Regions from separate parts of the Phytopseudomonas argentinensis genome, predicted to be linked through region 1. Evidence: riboswitches for the same ligand, from Rfam matches in the RefSeq annotation. Region 1 holds a riboswitch; the other holds the start of a gene.

What was found. Region 1 has a riboswitch for cobalamin ahead of SA190iCDA_RS02810 (CbtB domain-containing protein). Riboswitches for the same ligand answer to the same signal wherever they lie in the genome.
Region 2: another riboswitch for cobalamin. It lies ahead of cobO (cob(I)yrinic acid a,c-diamide adenosyltransferase); the one in region 1 lies ahead of SA190iCDA_RS02810 (CbtB domain-containing protein).

The regions. Positions count from the first base shown of each region.
Region 1 is NZ_CP056087.1:598,408-607,496, forward strand. Features, by position in the region: gene SA190iCDA_RS02785 (patatin-like phospholipase family protein) at 1-1,193, shown strand, start outside; gene SA190iCDA_RS02790 (hypothetical protein) at 2,142-2,456, shown strand; gene cobM (precorrin-4 C(11)-methyltransferase) at 2,419-3,192, opposite strand; gene SA190iCDA_RS02800 (cobalamin biosynthesis protein) at 3,268-3,675, opposite strand; gene SA190iCDA_RS02805 (CbtA family protein) at 3,672-4,391, opposite strand; gene SA190iCDA_RS02810 (CbtB domain-containing protein) at 4,402-4,587, opposite strand; cobalamin riboswitch at 4,682-4,884, opposite strand; cobalamin riboswitch at 4,981-5,171, shown strand; gene cobW (cobalamin biosynthesis protein CobW) at 5,269-6,318, shown strand; gene cobN (cobaltochelatase subunit CobN) at 6,717-9,089, shown strand, end outside.
Region 2 is NZ_CP056087.1:3,617,789-3,626,877, reverse strand. Features, by position in the region: gene SA190iCDA_RS16245 (DNA-J related domain-containing protein) at 1-54, opposite strand, end outside; gene ttcA (tRNA 2-thiocytidine(32) synthetase TtcA) at 197-1,021, shown strand; gene SA190iCDA_RS16235 (DNA-3-methyladenine glycosylase I) at 1,044-1,763, shown strand; gene SA190iCDA_RS16230 (NAD-dependent deacylase) at 1,763-2,542, shown strand; gene SA190iCDA_RS16225 (C40 family peptidase) at 2,597-3,232, shown strand; gene SA190iCDA_RS16220 (C40 family peptidase) at 3,368-3,895, shown strand; cobalamin riboswitch at 3,965-4,190, shown strand; gene cobO (cob(I)yrinic acid a,c-diamide adenosyltransferase) at 4,327-4,962, shown strand; gene SA190iCDA_RS16210 (cobyrinate a,c-diamide synthase) at 4,977-6,284, shown strand; gene bluB (5,6-dimethylbenzimidazole synthase) at 6,281-6,931, shown strand; gene cbiB (adenosylcobinamide-phosphate synthase CbiB) at 6,944-7,852, shown strand; gene cobD (threonine-phosphate decarboxylase CobD) at 7,845-8,837, shown strand; gene SA190iCDA_RS16190 (cobyric acid synthase) at 8,834-9,089, shown strand, end outside.

The DNA.
Region 1 (9,089 bases):
CCCCGGTGATCCACGCCATTCAGGTGGCCAACGACTCCAAGGTCGGCGACGAGGTGATCGGCAACTACATCCGCCAGCCCATCGGCGAGCCGCTGGACATGGCCAAGCTGCAGCGCGACATGGGCACCCTGTACGGCCTCGATTACTTCGAGCGCGTGCAGTACCGGGTGGTCAACAGCGATGAGCGCAACACCCTGGTGATCGATGCCCGGGAAAAGCGCACCGGCACCGACTACCTGCGCCTGGGGCTGAACCTCTCCGACGATTTCAACGGCGACAGCGTCTTCAACCTGGGGGCGAGCTTTCGCAAGAACGGCATCAACCGGCTCGGTGCCGAGTGGCTCACCCGGGTACAACTGGGCGACCGCCAGGAGCTGTTCAGCGAGTTCTACCAGCCACTCGACGTCGGTTCGCGCTGGTTCGTGGCGCCGAATCTGCATGCCGAGGCCTGGAACCTGGAGTCCGTGCTGAACAACGACCCGATCGCCGAATACCGGGTGCAGCGCTACGGCTACGGGTTCGACCTCGGCCGGCAGATCGCCAACAACGGCGAGCTGCGTTTCGGTGTCGGCCAGGCCTGGGGGGATGCCGAGGTACGTATCGGTGAACGCGATCAGCCGGAGTTCAGCTTTACCGAGGGCTACTACGAGCTGCAGTACGCCTTCGACACCCTGGACAACGTCGACTTTCCCCACGAGGGCGAGGAGATCAGCCTTAACCTGCGTCAGTACGACGCCAGCCTCGGTGCCGACGATCGCTATCGGCAATGGCAGATCAAGCTCGACAAGGCCTTCAGCCAGGGACCGCACAGCCTGGTGATCGGCGGCCGCTACGGGCGCACCCTGGACGACGCGGAAATCGTCACCTCCAGCTTCCAGCTGGGCGGCGCGCAGCAGCTGTCGGGCTTCCGCCAGGACGCCCTGGCCGGGCAGAACGTCAGCCTCGGGCGGCTGGTGTACTACCGGCGCATGACGCCGCGCTCGTTCCTGCCGCTGGACTTCCCGCTCTACCTCGGCGCCTCCCTGGAACGCGGCCGGGTATGGAACAACGACAACGCCTTCGACAGCGGCTACATCAACGCGGCGAGCGTGTTCCTGGGTTACGAAACGCCGCTGGGACCACTGAATTTCAGCTATGGCCTCAATGACGACAACGAGAAGGCCTTGTATCTGAACCTGGGGCACAGCTTCTAGGCTGATGGTCATCGCCTTGCCAAGGCTTATGCAGAACTGGATCGTGCCTTGGGCTAGATGTCCTGGCGGCCTCTGGAGATCCAGGAAGTCGCTGATTGCATGGCGATCCTTGAAAGGCTTATCGTCCTGATCTGCGCCGCCACGACCTCGATTTCGTGGTTCAAGGAGTGTTCGTCAATCATCGGTCACGGCGTTTGAGGCAGGGCAATCGGACTGTCCGGCAGCTGTGGTCATTAGGATGTTTTCAGGCGCTGGTGATTCTATGGCGGTGCGCGTAGTTGTCGCAGCGGTTGCGGTGGGGGAGTTGAGATGAAGCGTGTAGTGGTAGTGGTAGGAGCACTGGGCCTGGTGGCCGGTTGCGCCAATGGTTCGGCCCAGTCACCCAGGTTGGCTGAGGCTGAACCGGTTGCGGTTAGCTCTCCTGTTACGGCCCCAGCCGTGCCAGCGCCGAGGCTGTCCAACTTCCGACCTGCGCCCGTGGTGCCTCTGTCACTGATCAGCTCGGGCGCCACGCCGCCGGCGCTCGTGAGAGAGCTGGGCCCGGCGACAGCCCAACCGTTACAGCCCCCCGCTGGCCAGGTGTCCGGCGCGCCAGCGGTTGCCGTGCTACCTGCTGCCGTAGAGCAGCCAGCATCTGGTGCCGCCGCGGCACAACGCGCACGAGCAGGCATCGAAATGCGTGCTGGGCGTCTGATCGTACCCATTGACGGAGGTGTCGTGCGGGTGGCTCCCCTCGAGGAGACCTCTGCAAGCGCCGACTGAGGCTCGGTCACGCGCAGATCGGGAGGGTTAAAAAGCATAATGATGTTTAACCTGGCCTTGACAGACCTACACGGGTATGAAAAAACAGTCCGGCGCACCGCCCTACCTCGCACTCACCACCGGCGGGATCGTATCGTTGCTGCTGGATCCGATGTTCGCCCCTGGCTTGGTCACCAAGCGGGGGGGTTGCCTGACCTGGCCGTCTGGGTCGATACCCTGCATGGCTGCTGCCAAGCGGTGCTGCAGGGTGATCAGCAATTGATCGTACGGCTGCGTGAGGCCGGTTTCGATTGCCAGGAGGGGGCGTGGAGCTTTCGTCTGCCCGCGCTGCATGCCTGGTTGTTCGGCCAGCATGGGGCGCTCGACTACCCGACCTTCCTCAAGCAGCTGTACGCCAGCGACCTCAACGAGCGCCTTGCCCGCCAGGGGGCGCAGATCGCCATTGCCGACAACTGCGGCAAGGTCAGCGAGAGCCTGTATCGTCTGCAGCGCCTGCCCTGAACAGGTGGCGGTGGCCTTCGTTGTAGAGCGCCGAGTCGGCGAAATCCTCCGCGCCCAGTACCGGGCCGACGAGAATCAGCGCGGTACGTTTGAAGCCCTTGGCGCTGACCTTCGCCTCGATATCCGCCAGGGTGCCGATCGCCCAGTCCTGATCCGGCCAACTGGCGCGATGCACCACCGCGATGGGGCAACTGGCGCCATAGTGCGGCAGCAGCTCGGCGACGATCTTCGCCAGGTGTGGTACGCCCAGGTGGATGGCCATGGTCGCGCCGTGGCGGGCGAGGTCTTGCAGCTGCTCGCCGGCCGGCATCGGCGACTTGCTGGCGTAGCGGGTGAGGATCACCGTCTGTGACACCCCGGGCAGCGTCAGTTCGCTTTCCAGCAGCGCAGCGCAGGCGGCCGTGGCCGTCACGCCGGGAATGATCTCGAAGGGTATGCCCAGCGCGCGCAGGTGACGAATCTGCTCGCCGATGGCGCCATACAGCGACGGGTCGCCGGAATGCACCCGCGCCACGTCCTCGCCACGGGCGTGGGCGGCGCGCAGCAGGGCGATGATTTCATCCAGGTGCAGCTCGGCGGTATTGACCACCTGATGGGCCTGATGGCCGTCGAGCACCGCGTCGGGCACCAGCGAGCCGGCGTAGAGGATCACCGGGCAGCTGCGGATCAGGCGCTGACCCTTGACGGTGATCAGCTCGGGGTCGCCGGGGCCGGCGCCAATGAAGTAGACGGTCATGCGGTTCCTGAATATGGGGTGGCGGTGTCTTGTATCGACCGATGAAAATCCCGGCAGATCGATAGGGCTTGATCCCTACCCATCGACTCGGGCTACGGCCAGGGTGGCGGCGGCGCTCTTGCGCTTGGTTATCCACAGGCGAGCGGGTCGGCCGCTCAGCTGTTCGGCCAGGGCCAGGGCGCTGGCTTCGGCGATGCCTGGCATGCCGGTCACCCGCAACGCCTTGGCCGAGGTCTCGGTCAGGCGCCCATGGTAACCCGCCAGCACCTCGGCGGGCAGGAAGTGGATCGGCAGGTTCAGGTGCGCGGCCAACAGCTGGAGGCCAGGTTCAGCCGCCTTGTGGGCGCTGCTGGCCAGGGCCGTCAGCTCAGCCGTGCTCGAGCCCTGCTCGGCCAGGGTGCTGTCGAGCAAGGCCAGCAGCTCATCGCGCGAGCACTCGCGCCGGCAACCCAGGCCGGCGACGAGGATGGGCCGCTCATTCACTGCGGCTGGCGCCCACGGCCATGGAACCAGGCGGCAGTCAGGCCCAGGGCGGCCCAGAAAACCGCGTTGGTCAGCAGCGAGGCGAGGATGAACTGATGCTCCAGCGCTTCGGGCGCCAGGCTTTCATGTGCTTCGGGCTGCGGCGCGCCAATCAGGTGGGGCAGGGCGAGAATCATCACGCCCGGAATGCGCAGCAGCCAGTTGCTGCCGAATGCCAGCAACGCCAGGCCGGCGGCGGTCGAGGCCGCGGTGCCGATCCACCAGTACTGGCGCAGCAGCAGGTCCGCCGCGGCAGTGCCTGGCAGTTCCGGCGGCAGGCCGCTGGAGGGTGCCAGTACGAAGGTGGCGAAACCCGCCAGGCCCCAGAGCAGGCCCTGCCAGGTTTTCTCGGGGGCACGCAGGGTGAACAGACCGGCGAGCATCAGCGCAAAGCCGACAGCCACCACCAGGTTGCTCAGGCCTGTGGATAACAGGCGCTGCCAGCCGTCCTCAGGGGCCCAGGCTTCACCGTCATGGCCGTGGCCATCGGCGCCGTCATGGTCGTGAGCGACGGTGCCAGTGTCATGGCCATGTTCCCTTGTGGCTGCAGGCTCCGCGACTTCGAAGGTCTCCGCGTGCTGAATCAACGGGGTTACCCACAGGCTCTGCAGCAGGGTCAGCACGATGGCGGCGAGCAGGCCGGCGAACCCGGCGGTCCGGGCGATACGCTTGATCATTCTGGTGCCCTCAGTGGCAGGGGAACGCGGCGCTATGCCGGGTATCGTGGGCGGCGTTGTGCAGGGCTTCGACCTGGGAGAAGCCGGCGAAGAAGATCAGCACGGCGCCCAGCACGCAGCTGCCAACGGCGAGCAGGATACGTTGCGACAGGGGGAGCGCAGAGGCGCTGGAATCGGAAAGGACACTGCTGGACATGATCGTAGACCTCAGGGGTAAACGGCACAGCAGGACACGGCGAGACAGCCCGCACGAGCAGGCAGCGATCGGCGCGTGCCCGCCCACCGCGGGTTGCCAAACAGAGGATTCAGGCCGGTCTCCGGGCTCACGACGATCACCTTGCGGCGATAGGGATCGGCCTTCCCATGCGCGTGCACAGTGGCCAAAACGATCCTGGCATTCGCTTACCGTTGCGGGGGCAGCGCCGGACTCTAACCGGCTTCCCGTTTCACCTCACGCGCGGCGGCGTGAGACACCTGAAACAACCGGGCAAGAACACCACGAAGCGGCCAGAGCGTCAATATGCTGCAGGTCGCGCCGCGATTGACCGTTACCCAGGCTCTGCGTAGCCTTGCGGTCTTCGAGGTTCTCCATGGGTCGCCATGGAGAGGAAACCTGTTCAGAAGGCTTCTAACAGGTTCAAGAGGGAACACGGATCGCCGTGGCTGCCCCCGCAACTGTAAGCAGCGAGTGCGTCGCCAATCGCCACTGGGAGACCGGGAAGGCCGGCCGCGTGCCATGACCTGCCAGCCAGGAGACCTGCCTCGATAACGCTTTCGACAACCGGGCGGGGTGATCCGGTGATGCCTTGGCGCGAGCCCTGCTCGTGCCTGCCATCCTATTGCCCGCTCGCCGTTTCTGTAGACGCCAGGGGCCACCATGAAAACGCTCGCCAAACTTCCCGTCACCATCGTCACCGGCTTTCTCGGTGCCGGTAAGACCACCCTGCTGCGGCACATGCTGGAAAACGCCGAAGGCCGGCGCATCGCGGTGATCGTCAACGAATTCGGCGAGCTGGGCATCGACGGTGAGATTCTCAAGCAGTGCTCCATCGGCTGCAGCGAGGAAGAAGCCAATGGCCGGGTGTTCGAACTGGCCAACGGCTGCCTGTGCTGCACTGTGCAGGAAGAGTTCTTCCCGGTGATGCGCGAGCTGGTGGAGCGCCGCGGCGATCTCGACCATATCCTTATCGAAACCAGCGGCCTGGCCCTGCCCAAGCCCCTGGTGCAGGCCTTCAACTGGCCGGAAATCCGTAACGCCTGCACCGTCGATGCGGTGATCACCGTGGTCGATAGCCCGGCCGTGGCGGCCGGCACCTTTGCCGCCTTCCCCGATCAGGTCGATGCCCAGCGCAAGCTCGACCCCAACCTCGATCACGAATCGCCGCTGCACGAGCTGTTCGCCGACCAGCTGGCCAGCGCCGACCTGGTGATCCTCAACAAGGCCGACCTGCTCGATGCCGAGGCGCTGGCCGCGGTGCGCGCCGAAGTGGCCGAGGAGCTGCCGTCGGCGGTCAAGGTGGTCGAGGCCCATGGCGGCTCGCTGCCGCTGGAGGTGCTGCTGGGCCTGGACAGCGAGACCGAGCTGCATATCGAAGGCCGCCGTACCCACCATGACGATGAAGACGACGATCACGATCACGACGAATTCGACTCGTTCCACGTGGAACTACCCGAAGCGGACGAGGCGCGCCTGCTCGCTGCCCTGAGGGACGTGGTCGGCAAACACGGCATTCTGCGCGTGAAAGGTTTCGTCGCCGTGCCGAACAAGCCCATGCGTTTGTTGCTGCAGGGCGTCGGTCAGCGCTTCGACAAGCACTTCGACCGCGCCTGGAAGCCCGACGAAGCCCGGGTGACGCGCCTGATCGTGATCGGCCAGGAGCTCGACCACGCCGGCATCGCCACCGAACTCAAGATGGCGTTGGCCTGATGCGAAGCGCGCTCGCGCGTAGGGCGTGCTCGGCTTTGGCTTCCTGCGTCGCTCGACCTCCTGCATCCATGCAGTCGTCGCGAAGCAGTACGCCGCCGATCTTTCGATGGGGCGGCCTTGTGCAGAACTCCGCATGGCCTGGCGGACTGTTTGCTGCGCTCCTGAGTCCGCCCTACGGCGGCTTCGAGTTTGCAGCGAGTAGGGCGTACTCGGCTTTGGCTTCCTGCGTCGCTCGACCTCCTGCATCCGTGCAGTCGTCGCGAAGCCGCATGCCGTCGATCTTTCGATGGGGCGTCGTGGTGAAGAACGCTGCAGGGCTTGGCGGACTGTTCGCTGCGCTCCTGAGTCCCCCCTACAGCAGCTTGCAGCCTGCGGCTTGCAGCTTGCGGCTCGCCTAAATGCACCTGCTACGGACCCAGCCCGGCCAGGCGCTGCCGGCCGACAGCATCGCCGACCTCGGCCAGACCCCCGCCGAGCTGGTGGTGCTGTGCACCGGTGATTCGCACCTGTCGCTGCTGACCGAAGTCGCCCGCCATCTACCCGAGGATTACCCCAGCCTGCGCCTGGCCAGCCCGGCGCAGCTGGGCAACAACGCCTCGGTGGACTTCTACGTCGAGCAGGTGCTCCGGCACGCCAAGGTCATCATGATTTCCGTGCATGGCGGCGTCAGCTACTGGCGCTACGGCATCGAGCGGCTGGTGGAACTGGCCGGGCAGGGCAAGACGCTGATTCTGGTGCCGGGCTGCGATAATCCCGACCCCGCGCTCATGGCGCTGGGCAACGTGACCGCCGAGGATGCCGAGCGGCTCTGGCAGTACCTGCGCCAGGGCGGGGTGGATAACGCCCGGCAGTTCTTCAACTGCATCGCCGACCGCTATATGGGCCGTGATTACGGCTGGCAGCCGCCGCAGGCTCTGCCGCGGGTCGGCCTCTACCACCCACGCCTGGGCAATGCCTCGCTGCAGGCCTGGCGCGGCGACTGGCAGGCCGACGCACCAGTCGCCGCGCTGCTGTTCTATCGCACCCAGGTGCAGGCGGCCAATACCGCCTTCGTCGACACCTTCTGCCAGCGCCTGCAGGCCCAGGGCCTCAACCCGCTGCCCATCGCTGTGGCCAGCCTCAAGGAGGCGGCCTGCATGGCGCAGGTCGAGGACTGGCTCGACGAAGCGGGCGCCAGCGTGATCATCAACACCACCGGTTTCGCCCAGTCCAACCCCGAGTCGCCCCAGGGGCGGCCGTTCCGCCGTGACGTGCCGGTGCTGCAGGCGCTGTGTGCGCTGGACAGCGAAGAGCAATGGCAAGGCAACGCCCAGGGCCTTGGTCCCCGGGACCTGGCCATGCATATCGCGCTGCCGGAATTGGACGGCCGGCTGATCACTCGGCCCATCAGCTTCAAGGGCCTGGCCTGGCGCAGCGAGCGCAGCCAGAGCGATGTGGTCTGCTACCGCGCGCACCTGCCGGGCATGGATTTCGTCGCCGAACTGGCGCGCCGCCAGGTCGATCTGCAACGCTTGCCGGCTGTGGATAAGCGCATCGCCCTGGTGCTCGCCAACTACCCGACCCGCGACGGCCGTATCGGCAATGGCGTCGGCCTGGACACGCCGGCGGCGGCGCTGAATATCCTGCAGGCCCTGCAAGCCCAGGGCTATCCGGTCGAAGGCCTGCCGGTCAGCGGCACCGCACTGATCCACCAACTGCTCGGTGGCGTGACCAACGACCTCGACAGCCTCGACCTGCGGCCCTGCGCGCAAAGCCTGGCGCTGGGCGACTACCAGCGCTTCTTCGCCGGCCTGCCCGAAGTCAATCGTCAGGCAGTGCTGGAGCGTTGGGGCTCACCGGAGAGCGACCCGATGTTTCGCGCAGGCCGGCTGATGATCGCCGGCCTGCGTTTCGGCCTGACCTTCGTCGGCATCCAGCCGGCCCGCGGTTATCAGGTGGACGCGGCGGCGGTCTACCACGACCCGGATCTGGTGCCGCCCCACGGCTACCTGGCCTTCTATTTCTGGATGCGCCACGTCTACGGGGCCAACGCGGTGATCCACGTCGGCAAGCACGGCAACCTGGAGTGGCTGCCGGGCAAGAGCGTCGGGCTTTCCGAAAGCTGCTGGCCAACGGCGATTCTCGGCGCGCTGCCGAATATCTATCCGTTTATCGTCAACGACCCCGGCGAAGGCGCCCAGGCCAAGCGCCGTACCCAGGCGGTGATCATCGACCACCTGATGCCGCCGCTGACCCGCGCCGAGAGCTATGGCCCGCTGCGCGATCTGGAGCGCCTGGCAGACGAATACTACGACGCCAGCCAGCTCGACCTGCGCCGCGCCGCCGAGCTGCGCGGCGAGATCCTGCACAAGGTGCGCGAGGCCAGCCTGGATCGCGAGCTGGGCCTGCAGGGTGACGATCCCGCCAGCTGGTTGCCGCAGCTCGACGCCTACCTGTGCGACCTCAAGGAATCGCAGATTCGCGACGGCCTGCATGTGTTCGGCGAGTCGCCGGCCGGCACGCTGCGCCGCGACACCTTGCTGGCGCTGCTGCGCATTCCACGAGGTGACGGGCAGGGGGGCAATGCCAGCCTGTTGCGTGCGCTGGCCCAGGATCTGGCACTCGACTTCGATCCCCTCGATTGCGATATGGCTGCGCCGTGGATGGGGCCGCGCCCGGAGATTTTGGCTGATCTGAGCGATGAGCCCTGGCGCAGTTTTGGGGACACTCGCGAGCGCCTTGAGCTGCTGGGCTTGCAGCTGGTCGAAGGTGGCGAATCAGTCGGCCCGCTC
Region 2 (9,089 bases), 2.1 Mb from region 1:
CGAGGCTTCCAGCAGGTCGAGCAGCTTGCAGTCGGGTAAGGTTTCCTGGTTCATCGGCTTTCCTTGATCGATGAGAGGGCGCGTTGCTGGCGGGTTTCGCCGGCGCGCCGACAGTTAGCCGTTTTGTGGCTGGGGTGCGCCTCGTTTTCTGGGTAAAATGCGCGGCTTCAGTACTTATAGCGGATTCTTGCGCGCCATGGGCACCCTCTCGGTCAATCAGAACAAGCTGCAAAAACGCCTGCGTCGGCAGGCCGGCGAAGCCATCGCCGATTTCAACATGATCGAGGAGGGCGACAAGGTCATGGTCTGCCTGTCCGGTGGCAAGGACAGCTACACCATGCTCGACATCCTGCTGTACCTGCAGAAGGTCGCGCCGATCAACTTCGAGATCGTCGCGGTCAACATGGACCAGAAGCAGCCGGGCTTTCCCGAACATGTGCTGCCGGCCTACCTGGAGTCCATCGGGGTGGCGTACCACATCGTCGAAAAGGACACCTATTCGGTGGTCAAGGAAAAGATCCCGGAAGGCAAGACCACCTGCTCGCTGTGCTCGCGCCTGCGCCGCGGCACCCTGTACACCTTCGCCGACGAGATCGGCGCGACCAAGATGGCCCTCGGTCACCACCGCGACGACATCCTGGAGACCTTCTTTCTCAACATGTTCTACGGCGGCACCCTCAAGGCCATGCCGCCCAAGCTGCGCGCCGACGACGGGCGCAACGTGGTGATTCGCCCGCTGGCCTACTGCAGCGAGGCGGATATCGAAGCCTACAGCACGCTCAAGGAATTCCCGATCATCCCCTGCAACCTGTGCGGCTCCCAGGAAAACCTGCAGCGCCAGGTGGTCAAGGACATGCTGCAGGAGTGGGAGCGCAAGTCGCCGGGCCGTACCGAGATCATGTTCCGCGCCCTGCAGAACGTGGTGCCCTCGCAACTGGCGGATCGCAACCTGTTCGATTTCACCAGCCTGAAGATCGACGAGCAGGCTACACCACGCTTTCTCAACGTGATGAACCTGTAATCTCGAGGGCTGACCACAAGCGATGCACGATTATCGATGGCTGCATGAGTACTGCGTGAACCGCTTCGGCTCGGTCGAGGCGCTCGAGGCGCGGCTGCCGCAGCCGGTTTCGGACAAGAAGCTGCGCGCGCTGGGTAACGATCGCTACCTGTCGATCATGAGCCTGCGCATCTTCAGGGCCGGCCTCAAGCACAGCCTGGTCGACGCCAAGTGGCCGGCCTTCGAGGAAGTGTTCTTCGGCTTCGACCCGGAAAAGGTCGTGCTGATGGGGGGCGAGCGCCTGGAACGACTGATGCAGGATGCCCGGCTGATTCGCCACCTGGGCAAGCTCAAGAGCGTGCCGCGCAATGCGCAGTTCATCCTCGATGTCGAGCACGGTGCGCTCACCGGCCCGGCGGCTGCGGGGAAGGCCGCTGCGCCCAAACCCGGCTTCGCCTTTGGTGCGCTGATCGCCGAGTGGCCGGTGACCGATATCGTCGGCCTCTGGCACTGGCTGGCCAAGCAGGGCACCCAGCTCGGCGGGCTTTCCGCGCCGCGCTTTCTGCGCATGGTCGGCAAGGACACCTTTATTCCCAGCGACGACATGGTCGCCGCCCTCAAGGCGCAGAAGATCGTCGACAAGGTACCCAGCAGCCAGCGCGACCGCGCAGCGGTTCAGGCAGCATTCAATCAGTGGCATTGGGAAAGTGGTCGGCCCCTGTGCCAGCTTTCGGTGATGCTGGCCCATACGGTCAACCATTGATGCGGCCGCAACTGCAGCGCCTGGCGTCGGCGTTCATCGACGCGCAGCGCATCCTGATCATCACCGGGGCGGGAATTTCCGCCGACTCCGGCTTGCCCACCTACCGCGGCATCGGCGGCCTGTACAACGACCATACCGATGATGGCGTGCCGATCGAGGTGGCCATGTCCGGCGAGATGCTGCGCCGTGATCCGGCGCTGTGCTGGAAATACCTGGCGCAGCTTGGCAGCGCCTGCCTGGGCGCCGGGCCGAACGCCGGCCACCAGGCGATAGCCGAACTGCAGGCCATCAAGCCCGAATGCTGGGTGCTGACCCAGAATATCGATGGGTACCACCGCCTGGCCGGCAGCCCCATGGACCGGCTGATAGAGATTCACGGAGAATTGGCGCCGCTTTATTGCCAGCGATGCGGACAAACCGACGAGCGGTTGGCCGAGCATCTGCAGCGGCCGCTACCACCGCTGTGCGCGGCTTGCGATGGCGTGCTGCGCCCACCGGTGACGTTGTTCGGGGAGCTGTTGCCGTCCGTAGCCCTGGAGCGTCTACGACGGCAGTTGGCGAAGGGTTTCGACCTGGTGATCAGTGCCGGCACCAGCGCCAGCTTTCCTTATATAGCCGAGCCGCTGCTGCAGGCGCGCCGGTCGGGAGGCGTGACGGTGGAGGTCAATTTGTCGCACACCCGGGTCAGTGACCGGGTTGACTTGCGGCTGGAAGAACGGGCCTTAGATGTTTTCCCGGAACTACTGAGTCACATCGCTGCTCATAATATTTGCAAATGAGCCCGTTCGCGGGCATAGTCGCGGCTGTTCATTTTTCATGCCACGGTCGTGCCCATGCGCAAACGCTTCGCACCCCTCGTGCCTCTCGCACTCACATTGGTTCTCGCCGCCTGCGCTAACCACACCTCGCAACCCCAGATCGATACGCCTCAGGCCCAGGCTTCATTGCCTGCCAGGCCGGTGGTCGCTGCGCCTGTCGTGGAGCTCAAGGATGCCGGCGAAAACGACGCTGTCGTCGATTTCGCCAATCATGCCCCTTACGCCTTGCCGCAACTGGCGGACAGCGTGCTGGAAAAGGGTATTTCCCTGATCGGCACGCGCTACCGCTTCGGTGGTACCTCGGTGAAAACCGGTTTCGATTGCAGCGGCTTCATCGGCTACCTGTTCCGCGAGGAGCTGGGGATGGAACTGCCGCGCTCGACTCGCGACATGATCAACATCGATGCCCCGCTGGTCGATCGCAAGGCCCTGAAACCCGGCGATCTGGTGTTCTTCAGCACGGCCGGTCGCGGCCGCGTCAGCCACGCCGGCATCTACCTGGGTGACGATCAATTCATCCATTCCTCCAGCCGTCGCAGCGGCGGCGTGCGTATCGACAGCCTGGACGATGGCTATTGGAAGCGCACCTTCATTGAAGCCAAGCGCGTTCTGGCATTGGCGCCGACCGAGCATTTGGCCTCTCAACACTGATGGGGAGTTGCCCGGTCAGCATGCTCGGGTAACAATTCGAATGTTTTCAAGCGACTGCAGTGTAAAGCTAAAGCTTGCACTGCAGTTGTGAACACGGCAGAGTAGGGCGCATTCAGGCTCCAGGATCGTCCGTCCATGACTGCCACCGTCCGTATCGCCTTCCTTCTGCTCGCCGCACTGCTCGGTGCCTGCTCCAGCCGAGTGCCCGCACCTGCCCCGCAACCCGTCGTGGTCATGCCTGCACCCGGTGGTTATCAGGGGGGCGCGGACGATGTGCTGTTCCGCGCACTGGGTCTGGTGGGTACCCCCTATCGTTACGGCGGCAATACGCCGGACAGCGGTTTCGACTGCAGTGGGCTGATCGGCTACGTGTACCGTGACGCCGCCGGCATCAGGCTGCCGCGCTCGACGCGCGAGCTGATCAGCATGCGCGCGCCGACCATTGGCCGGGATTCCCTGCGCAGTGGCGATCTGGTGTTCTTCGCCACCAACGGTGGACGGCAGGTCAGCCATGCCGGCATCTACGTCGGCGAAGGGCGCTTCGTGCATGCGCCATCCTCAGGTGGCACGGTGCGCCTGGACAGCCTTGGCAACAGCTACTGGCAGCGCACCTATATCGAAGCCAAGCGCGTCTTTCCGGTGGAACTGGCCAGCCATCCCTGAGCATGCCGTCGCGCGAGGCCGTGCGACATCACCGACTCTGCGATTGACGCTTACGCCGTCAGTCCTTACCCTTTGCGACCTGCTTCAGGTGCCCCTGGTCGCGGCCAGGGGTGAAACTGGGAAGTCGGTGCGCTGCCGCCAAGCGAGCAATGCCGACGCTGCCCCCGCAACGGTAAACGAGTCCAACCACGCTTCTGGCCACTGTATCGCTGATACGGGAAGGCGCGTTGGTCGCTGTGTCCCAGGGGACTCGCGCTCGCAAGCCCGGAGACCGGCCTGTCGCTTTTTCCTTAGGTTGCGCGGTGGGCGCGGCCGGTGCGCGGCCCCAGGGCCAGCCCCTGCCTGCTCCTGCGTGATCGTTTTTATCGTCAGGCATCAATGCATGCCTGAGCGTTTCAGCTGCGCAGGCGTGCTGGCACCGAGGAGATCCCATGAGCGAGTCGACCCCACCCCCCAGTCGCGAATCGGCCGAACGCGATGCGCGCCACAACGCCCGTATGGCGCGCAAGAAGGCGCTGATGGACGACAGGATCGCCCAGGCCCAGGACGAATACGGTTTGCTGCTGGTGCACAGCGGCAACGGCAAGGGCAAGAGCAGCTCGGCCTTCGGCATGGTTGCCCGAGCGCTGGGCCATGGCCTCAAGGTGGGCGTGGTGCAGTTCATCAAGGGCGGCATGGCCACCGGCGAGGAGCAGTTTTTCCGCCGTTTCCCCGATGAAGTCAGCTACCACGTGATGGGCGAGGGTTACACCTGGGATACCCAGGATCGCCAGCGCGACATCGAGAAGGCCCGCCAGGCCTGGGATGTCGCCAGGCAATTGCTGGGCGATCCGCGGATCGCCCTGGTGGTGCTCGATGAGCTGAATATCGCCCTCAAGCACGGTTATCTGGACCTGGATCTGGTGCTGCGCGATATCGAGTCGCGCCCGGAACTGCAGCACGTGGTGGTGACCGGCCGCGGCGCGCCGCCGGCGTTGCTCGAGGCCGCCGACACGGTGACCGAGATGACCCTGGTCAAGCATGCCTTCAAGGCCGGGGTGAAGGCGCAGAAGGGCGTGGAATTTTGAATACGCAGCAAGCGCTGTCCGTCGAGCCGGGGACGCCACGGCGCTGCCCGACCCTGGTGATTGCCGCGCCGGCTTCGGGGCAGGGCAAGACCACCGTCACCGCCGCCCTGGCGCGCCTGCATACCCGGCAGGGCAAGCGGGTGCGGGTATTCAAGTGCGGGCCGGATTTTCTCGACCCGATGATCCTCTCCCGTGCCAGCGGCAACCCGGTCTATCAGCTCGACCTGTGGATGGTCGGCGAGGCCGAGAGCCGGCGGCTGCTCTGGGAAGCGGCGGGCGAGGCCGATCTGATTCTCATCGAAGGCGTGATGGGGTTGTTCGACGGCTCGCCGTCGGCAGCTGACCTGGCGCGTCGTTTCGGCGTGCCGGTGCTTGGGGTGATCGACGGTTCGGCCATGGCCCAGACCTTCGGCGCCCTGGCCGTTGGCCTGGCCAGCTACCAGCCGGACCTGCCGTTCTCCGGCGTGCTCGGCAACCGGGTCAATCCAGGTCGCCATAACGACCTGATCCGTGACAGCCTGCCGGCCTCGATCCGCTGGTACGGCTCGTTGCCGCGCAGTGCCGCCATCGAGCTGCCAAGCCGGCACCTTGGTCTGGTACAGGCCGCCGAGCTGGCCGACCTGGATGTGCGCCTGGATGCCGCGGCCGATGCCCTCGAGCAGACCGCCACCCTGACCATGCCGCCGCCCGTGACCTTCGCGGCGCCCGCGCTGGCGCCACTGGAACCGCTGCTGGAAGGCGTGCGTATCGGCGTGGCGCACGATGCGTCCTTCGCCTTTATCTACCAGGCCAATCTCGATCTGCTTGAGCGCATGGGGGCGACCCTGGTGTCTTTCAGCCCGCTGGGCGACGAAGCGCTACCCGAGGTGGACAGCCTCTATCTGCCCGGCGGCTACCCGGAACTACATCTGCAGGCACTGAGTGGCAATCGACCGATGATCGACGCCATCAGGGCGCACCAGCAGGCCGGCAAGCCGCTGCTCGCCGAGTGCGGCGGCATGCTGTACCTGCTCGAATCGCTGAGCGATGTCGCCGGCGAGCGCGCCGAACTGGCCGGCCTGGTGCCTGGCCACGGGCAGATGCAGAAGCGCCTGGTCGCCCTGGCGTTGCAGCGCGTGGCACTGCCCGAGGGCGAACTGCGCGGGCACAGCTACCACCATTCGCGCCTGGAGTCCGGGTTGCAGCCACTGGTCCTTGGCGACTGTCCGAATGACAAGCCGGTCAGCGAGGCGGTATTTCGGATCGGGCGCCTGACCGCCTCTTATATCCACTTCTATCTGCCGTCGAACCCGACGGCCGCCGCGGCGTTGCTGCGGCCATGAGCGAGCACGCCTTCAGCGCCGAAGAGCGCGCCGCCATCTACCGCGCCATCGCCGAGCGCCGCGACATGCGCCATTTCAGCGGCGGCGAGGTGGCGCCCGAGCTACTCGCCCGCTTGCTCGAAGCCGCGCACCAGGCGCCCAGCGTCGGGCTGATGCAGCCGTGGCGCTTTATCCGCGTCACCCGGGCGGCGCTGCGTGAAGGCATTTACCAACTGGTCGAGCGCGAACGTCAGCTGACCGCCGAGGCCCTGGGCGAGCGTTCGGACGAATTCATGCGCCTGAAGGTCGAGGGTGTTCGCGATTGCGCCGAAGTGCTGGTGGCCGCGCTGATGGAGGGCCGAGAGGCCCATGTGTTCGGCCGGCGCACCTTGCCGGAAATGGACATGGCGTCGCTGTCCTGCGCGATCCAGAACCTGTGGTTGGCAGCCCGTGCCGAAGGGTTGGGCATGGGCTGGGTGTCGCTGTTCGACCCCGTCGCGCTGGCCGAATTGCTGGGCATGCCGCCGGGTAGCAAGCCGGTCGCGGTGCTCTGCCTGGGGCCGGTGCAGGCCTTCTACCCAGCGCCGATGCTGGCTCAGGAAGGCTGGGCACAGGTGCGGCCGCTGCATGAATTGCTGTTTCAGAACCGCTGGGATCACCATGATTAACGAGAACCGTCCATGAGCCTGATCCTCAGCGCCGTCGCGGGCGTGGCCCTGGATGCCGCCCTCGGCGAGCCGAAGCGCTGGCACCCGCTGGTGGGCTTCGGCAAATTGGCCGACCGCCTGGAGCAGCGCTTCAACCCGTCCGGTGGCGGCTGGCGCAGCCACGGAGTGAGCGCCTGGTGCCTGGCGGTGCTGCCGTTGACGCTGCTCACCCTGATGTTGGTGCAGCTGCCATGGGTCGGTTGGCTGGTGCAGATCCTCGCCCTGTACGCCGCCCTGGGGCTGCGCAGCCTCGATCAGCACGCCCAGCCGGTGGCCCAGGCGCTGCGCCTGGGTGACCTGCCGCTGGCCCGGCAGCGGGTTGGCTACATGGTCAGCCGCCGTACCGAGGACCTGGATGCTAACGGCGTGGCCCGTGCCGGCACCGAGTCGGTGCTGGAAAACGGCAGCGACGCGGTGTTCGCCGCGCTGTTCTGGTTTCTCGTCGCCGGGGCGCCGGGCGTGGTGCTGTACCGTCTGAGCAACACCCTGGACGCCATGTGGGGCTATCGCAACGCGCGTTTCGAGCGCTTCGGCTGGGCGGCTGCGAAGATCGATGACCTGCTCAATTACGTGCCGGCCCGGCTGGTGGCGCTGACCTATGCGCTGCTGGGGCGTACCAGCCTGGCGATGCGCTGCTGGCAGCGCCAGGCGCCGCAGTGGGACAGCCCCAACGCCGGGCCGGTGATGGCTGCGGGGGCCGGGGCGCTGGGCGTCAGCCTCGGTGGCGCGGCGGTTTATCATGGCGAGCTGCACCCGCGCCCCGGGCTGGGTGAAGGGCCGCCGCCACGGGCGCGGGATATCGAGCGGGCAATGAACCTGGTGTGGGGCGGTGTATTGCTCTGGTTGCTGCTGATGCTGACCGGGGAGGTGTGCCTTGCTTGAGCACGGCGGGCGATTGCGCAAGGCGGCGCTGCACTATGGCATCCCGTTGAGCGACTGGCTGGACGTGTCGACCGGCGTGGCGCCTTACAGCCTGGCGCTGCCGGAAATTCCCGCGCAGGCCTGGAATCGCCTACCGGAGCAGGACGATGGCCTGGAAGCCGCCGCCTGCGCCTATTACGGCGCCGCCGGGCTGCTGCCGGTGGCCGGCTCCCAGGCGGCGATCCAGTGCCTGCCGCGGCTGCGTCGCGAGGCACGGGTTGGCATCGTGTCGCCGGCCTATGCCGAGCATGGGGCGGCCTGGCAGCGCGAAGGGCACCGGGTGCTGGAGATCAGCGAGGCCGGCGTCAACCGCGCGCTGGAGCGCCTCGATGTACTGCTGCTGGTCAATCCCAACAATCCCACCGGGCGGCGCTTTTCTCCCGAGCAGCTGTATGCCTGGCATGCGCGCCTGGCCGAGCGGGGTGGTTGGCTGATCGTCGATGAAGCCTTTATCGACTGCACCCCGGAGCAGAGCCTGGCCGCCCACGCGCATTCGCCCGGGCTGATCGTGCTGCGCTCGTTTGGCAAGTTTTTCGGCATGGCGGGTGCGCGGCTGGGCTTCGTGCTGGCCGAACGCGCTCTGCTCGGTGAACTGGAGGAGATGCTTGGTCCCTGGACGATCAGCGGCCCGACCCGTTGGCTGGCGACCCAACTGCTCACTGACAAGACCGCCCAGCAGGCGCAACGCCGGCGCCTGGTCAGCGACGGTCAGCGCCTGGCCAGCCTGCTGCGTGAGCATGGCCTGGCGCCCACCGGTGGCTGCGCGCTGTTCCAGTGGGTCGCCAGCGAGCAGGCGGCGCTGCTGCACGAGTTCCTGGCCTGCAACGGCATCCTGGCCCGCCTGTTCGAGCGCCCGGCCAGCATTCGTTTCGGCCTGCCGCCCGATGAGGCCGGCTGGCAGCGCCTGGCAGCGGCGTTGAAAGTCTTCGCCGAGGAGGCGCGATGAGTCCCCACCAGCCTGGCGCCACCCTGATGGTGCAGGGCACCACGTCGGACGCCGGCAAGAGCACCCTGGTGACCGCGCTGTGTCGCTGGCTGCGCCGCCAGGGCGTCAGTGTGGCGCCGTTCAAACCGCAGAACATGGCGCTCAACAGTGCGGTGACCGCCGACGGCGGCGAGATCGGCCGGGCCCAGGCGGTGCAGGCCCAGGCCTGCGGTTTGCCGGCCCATACCGACATGAACCCGGTGTTGCTCAAGC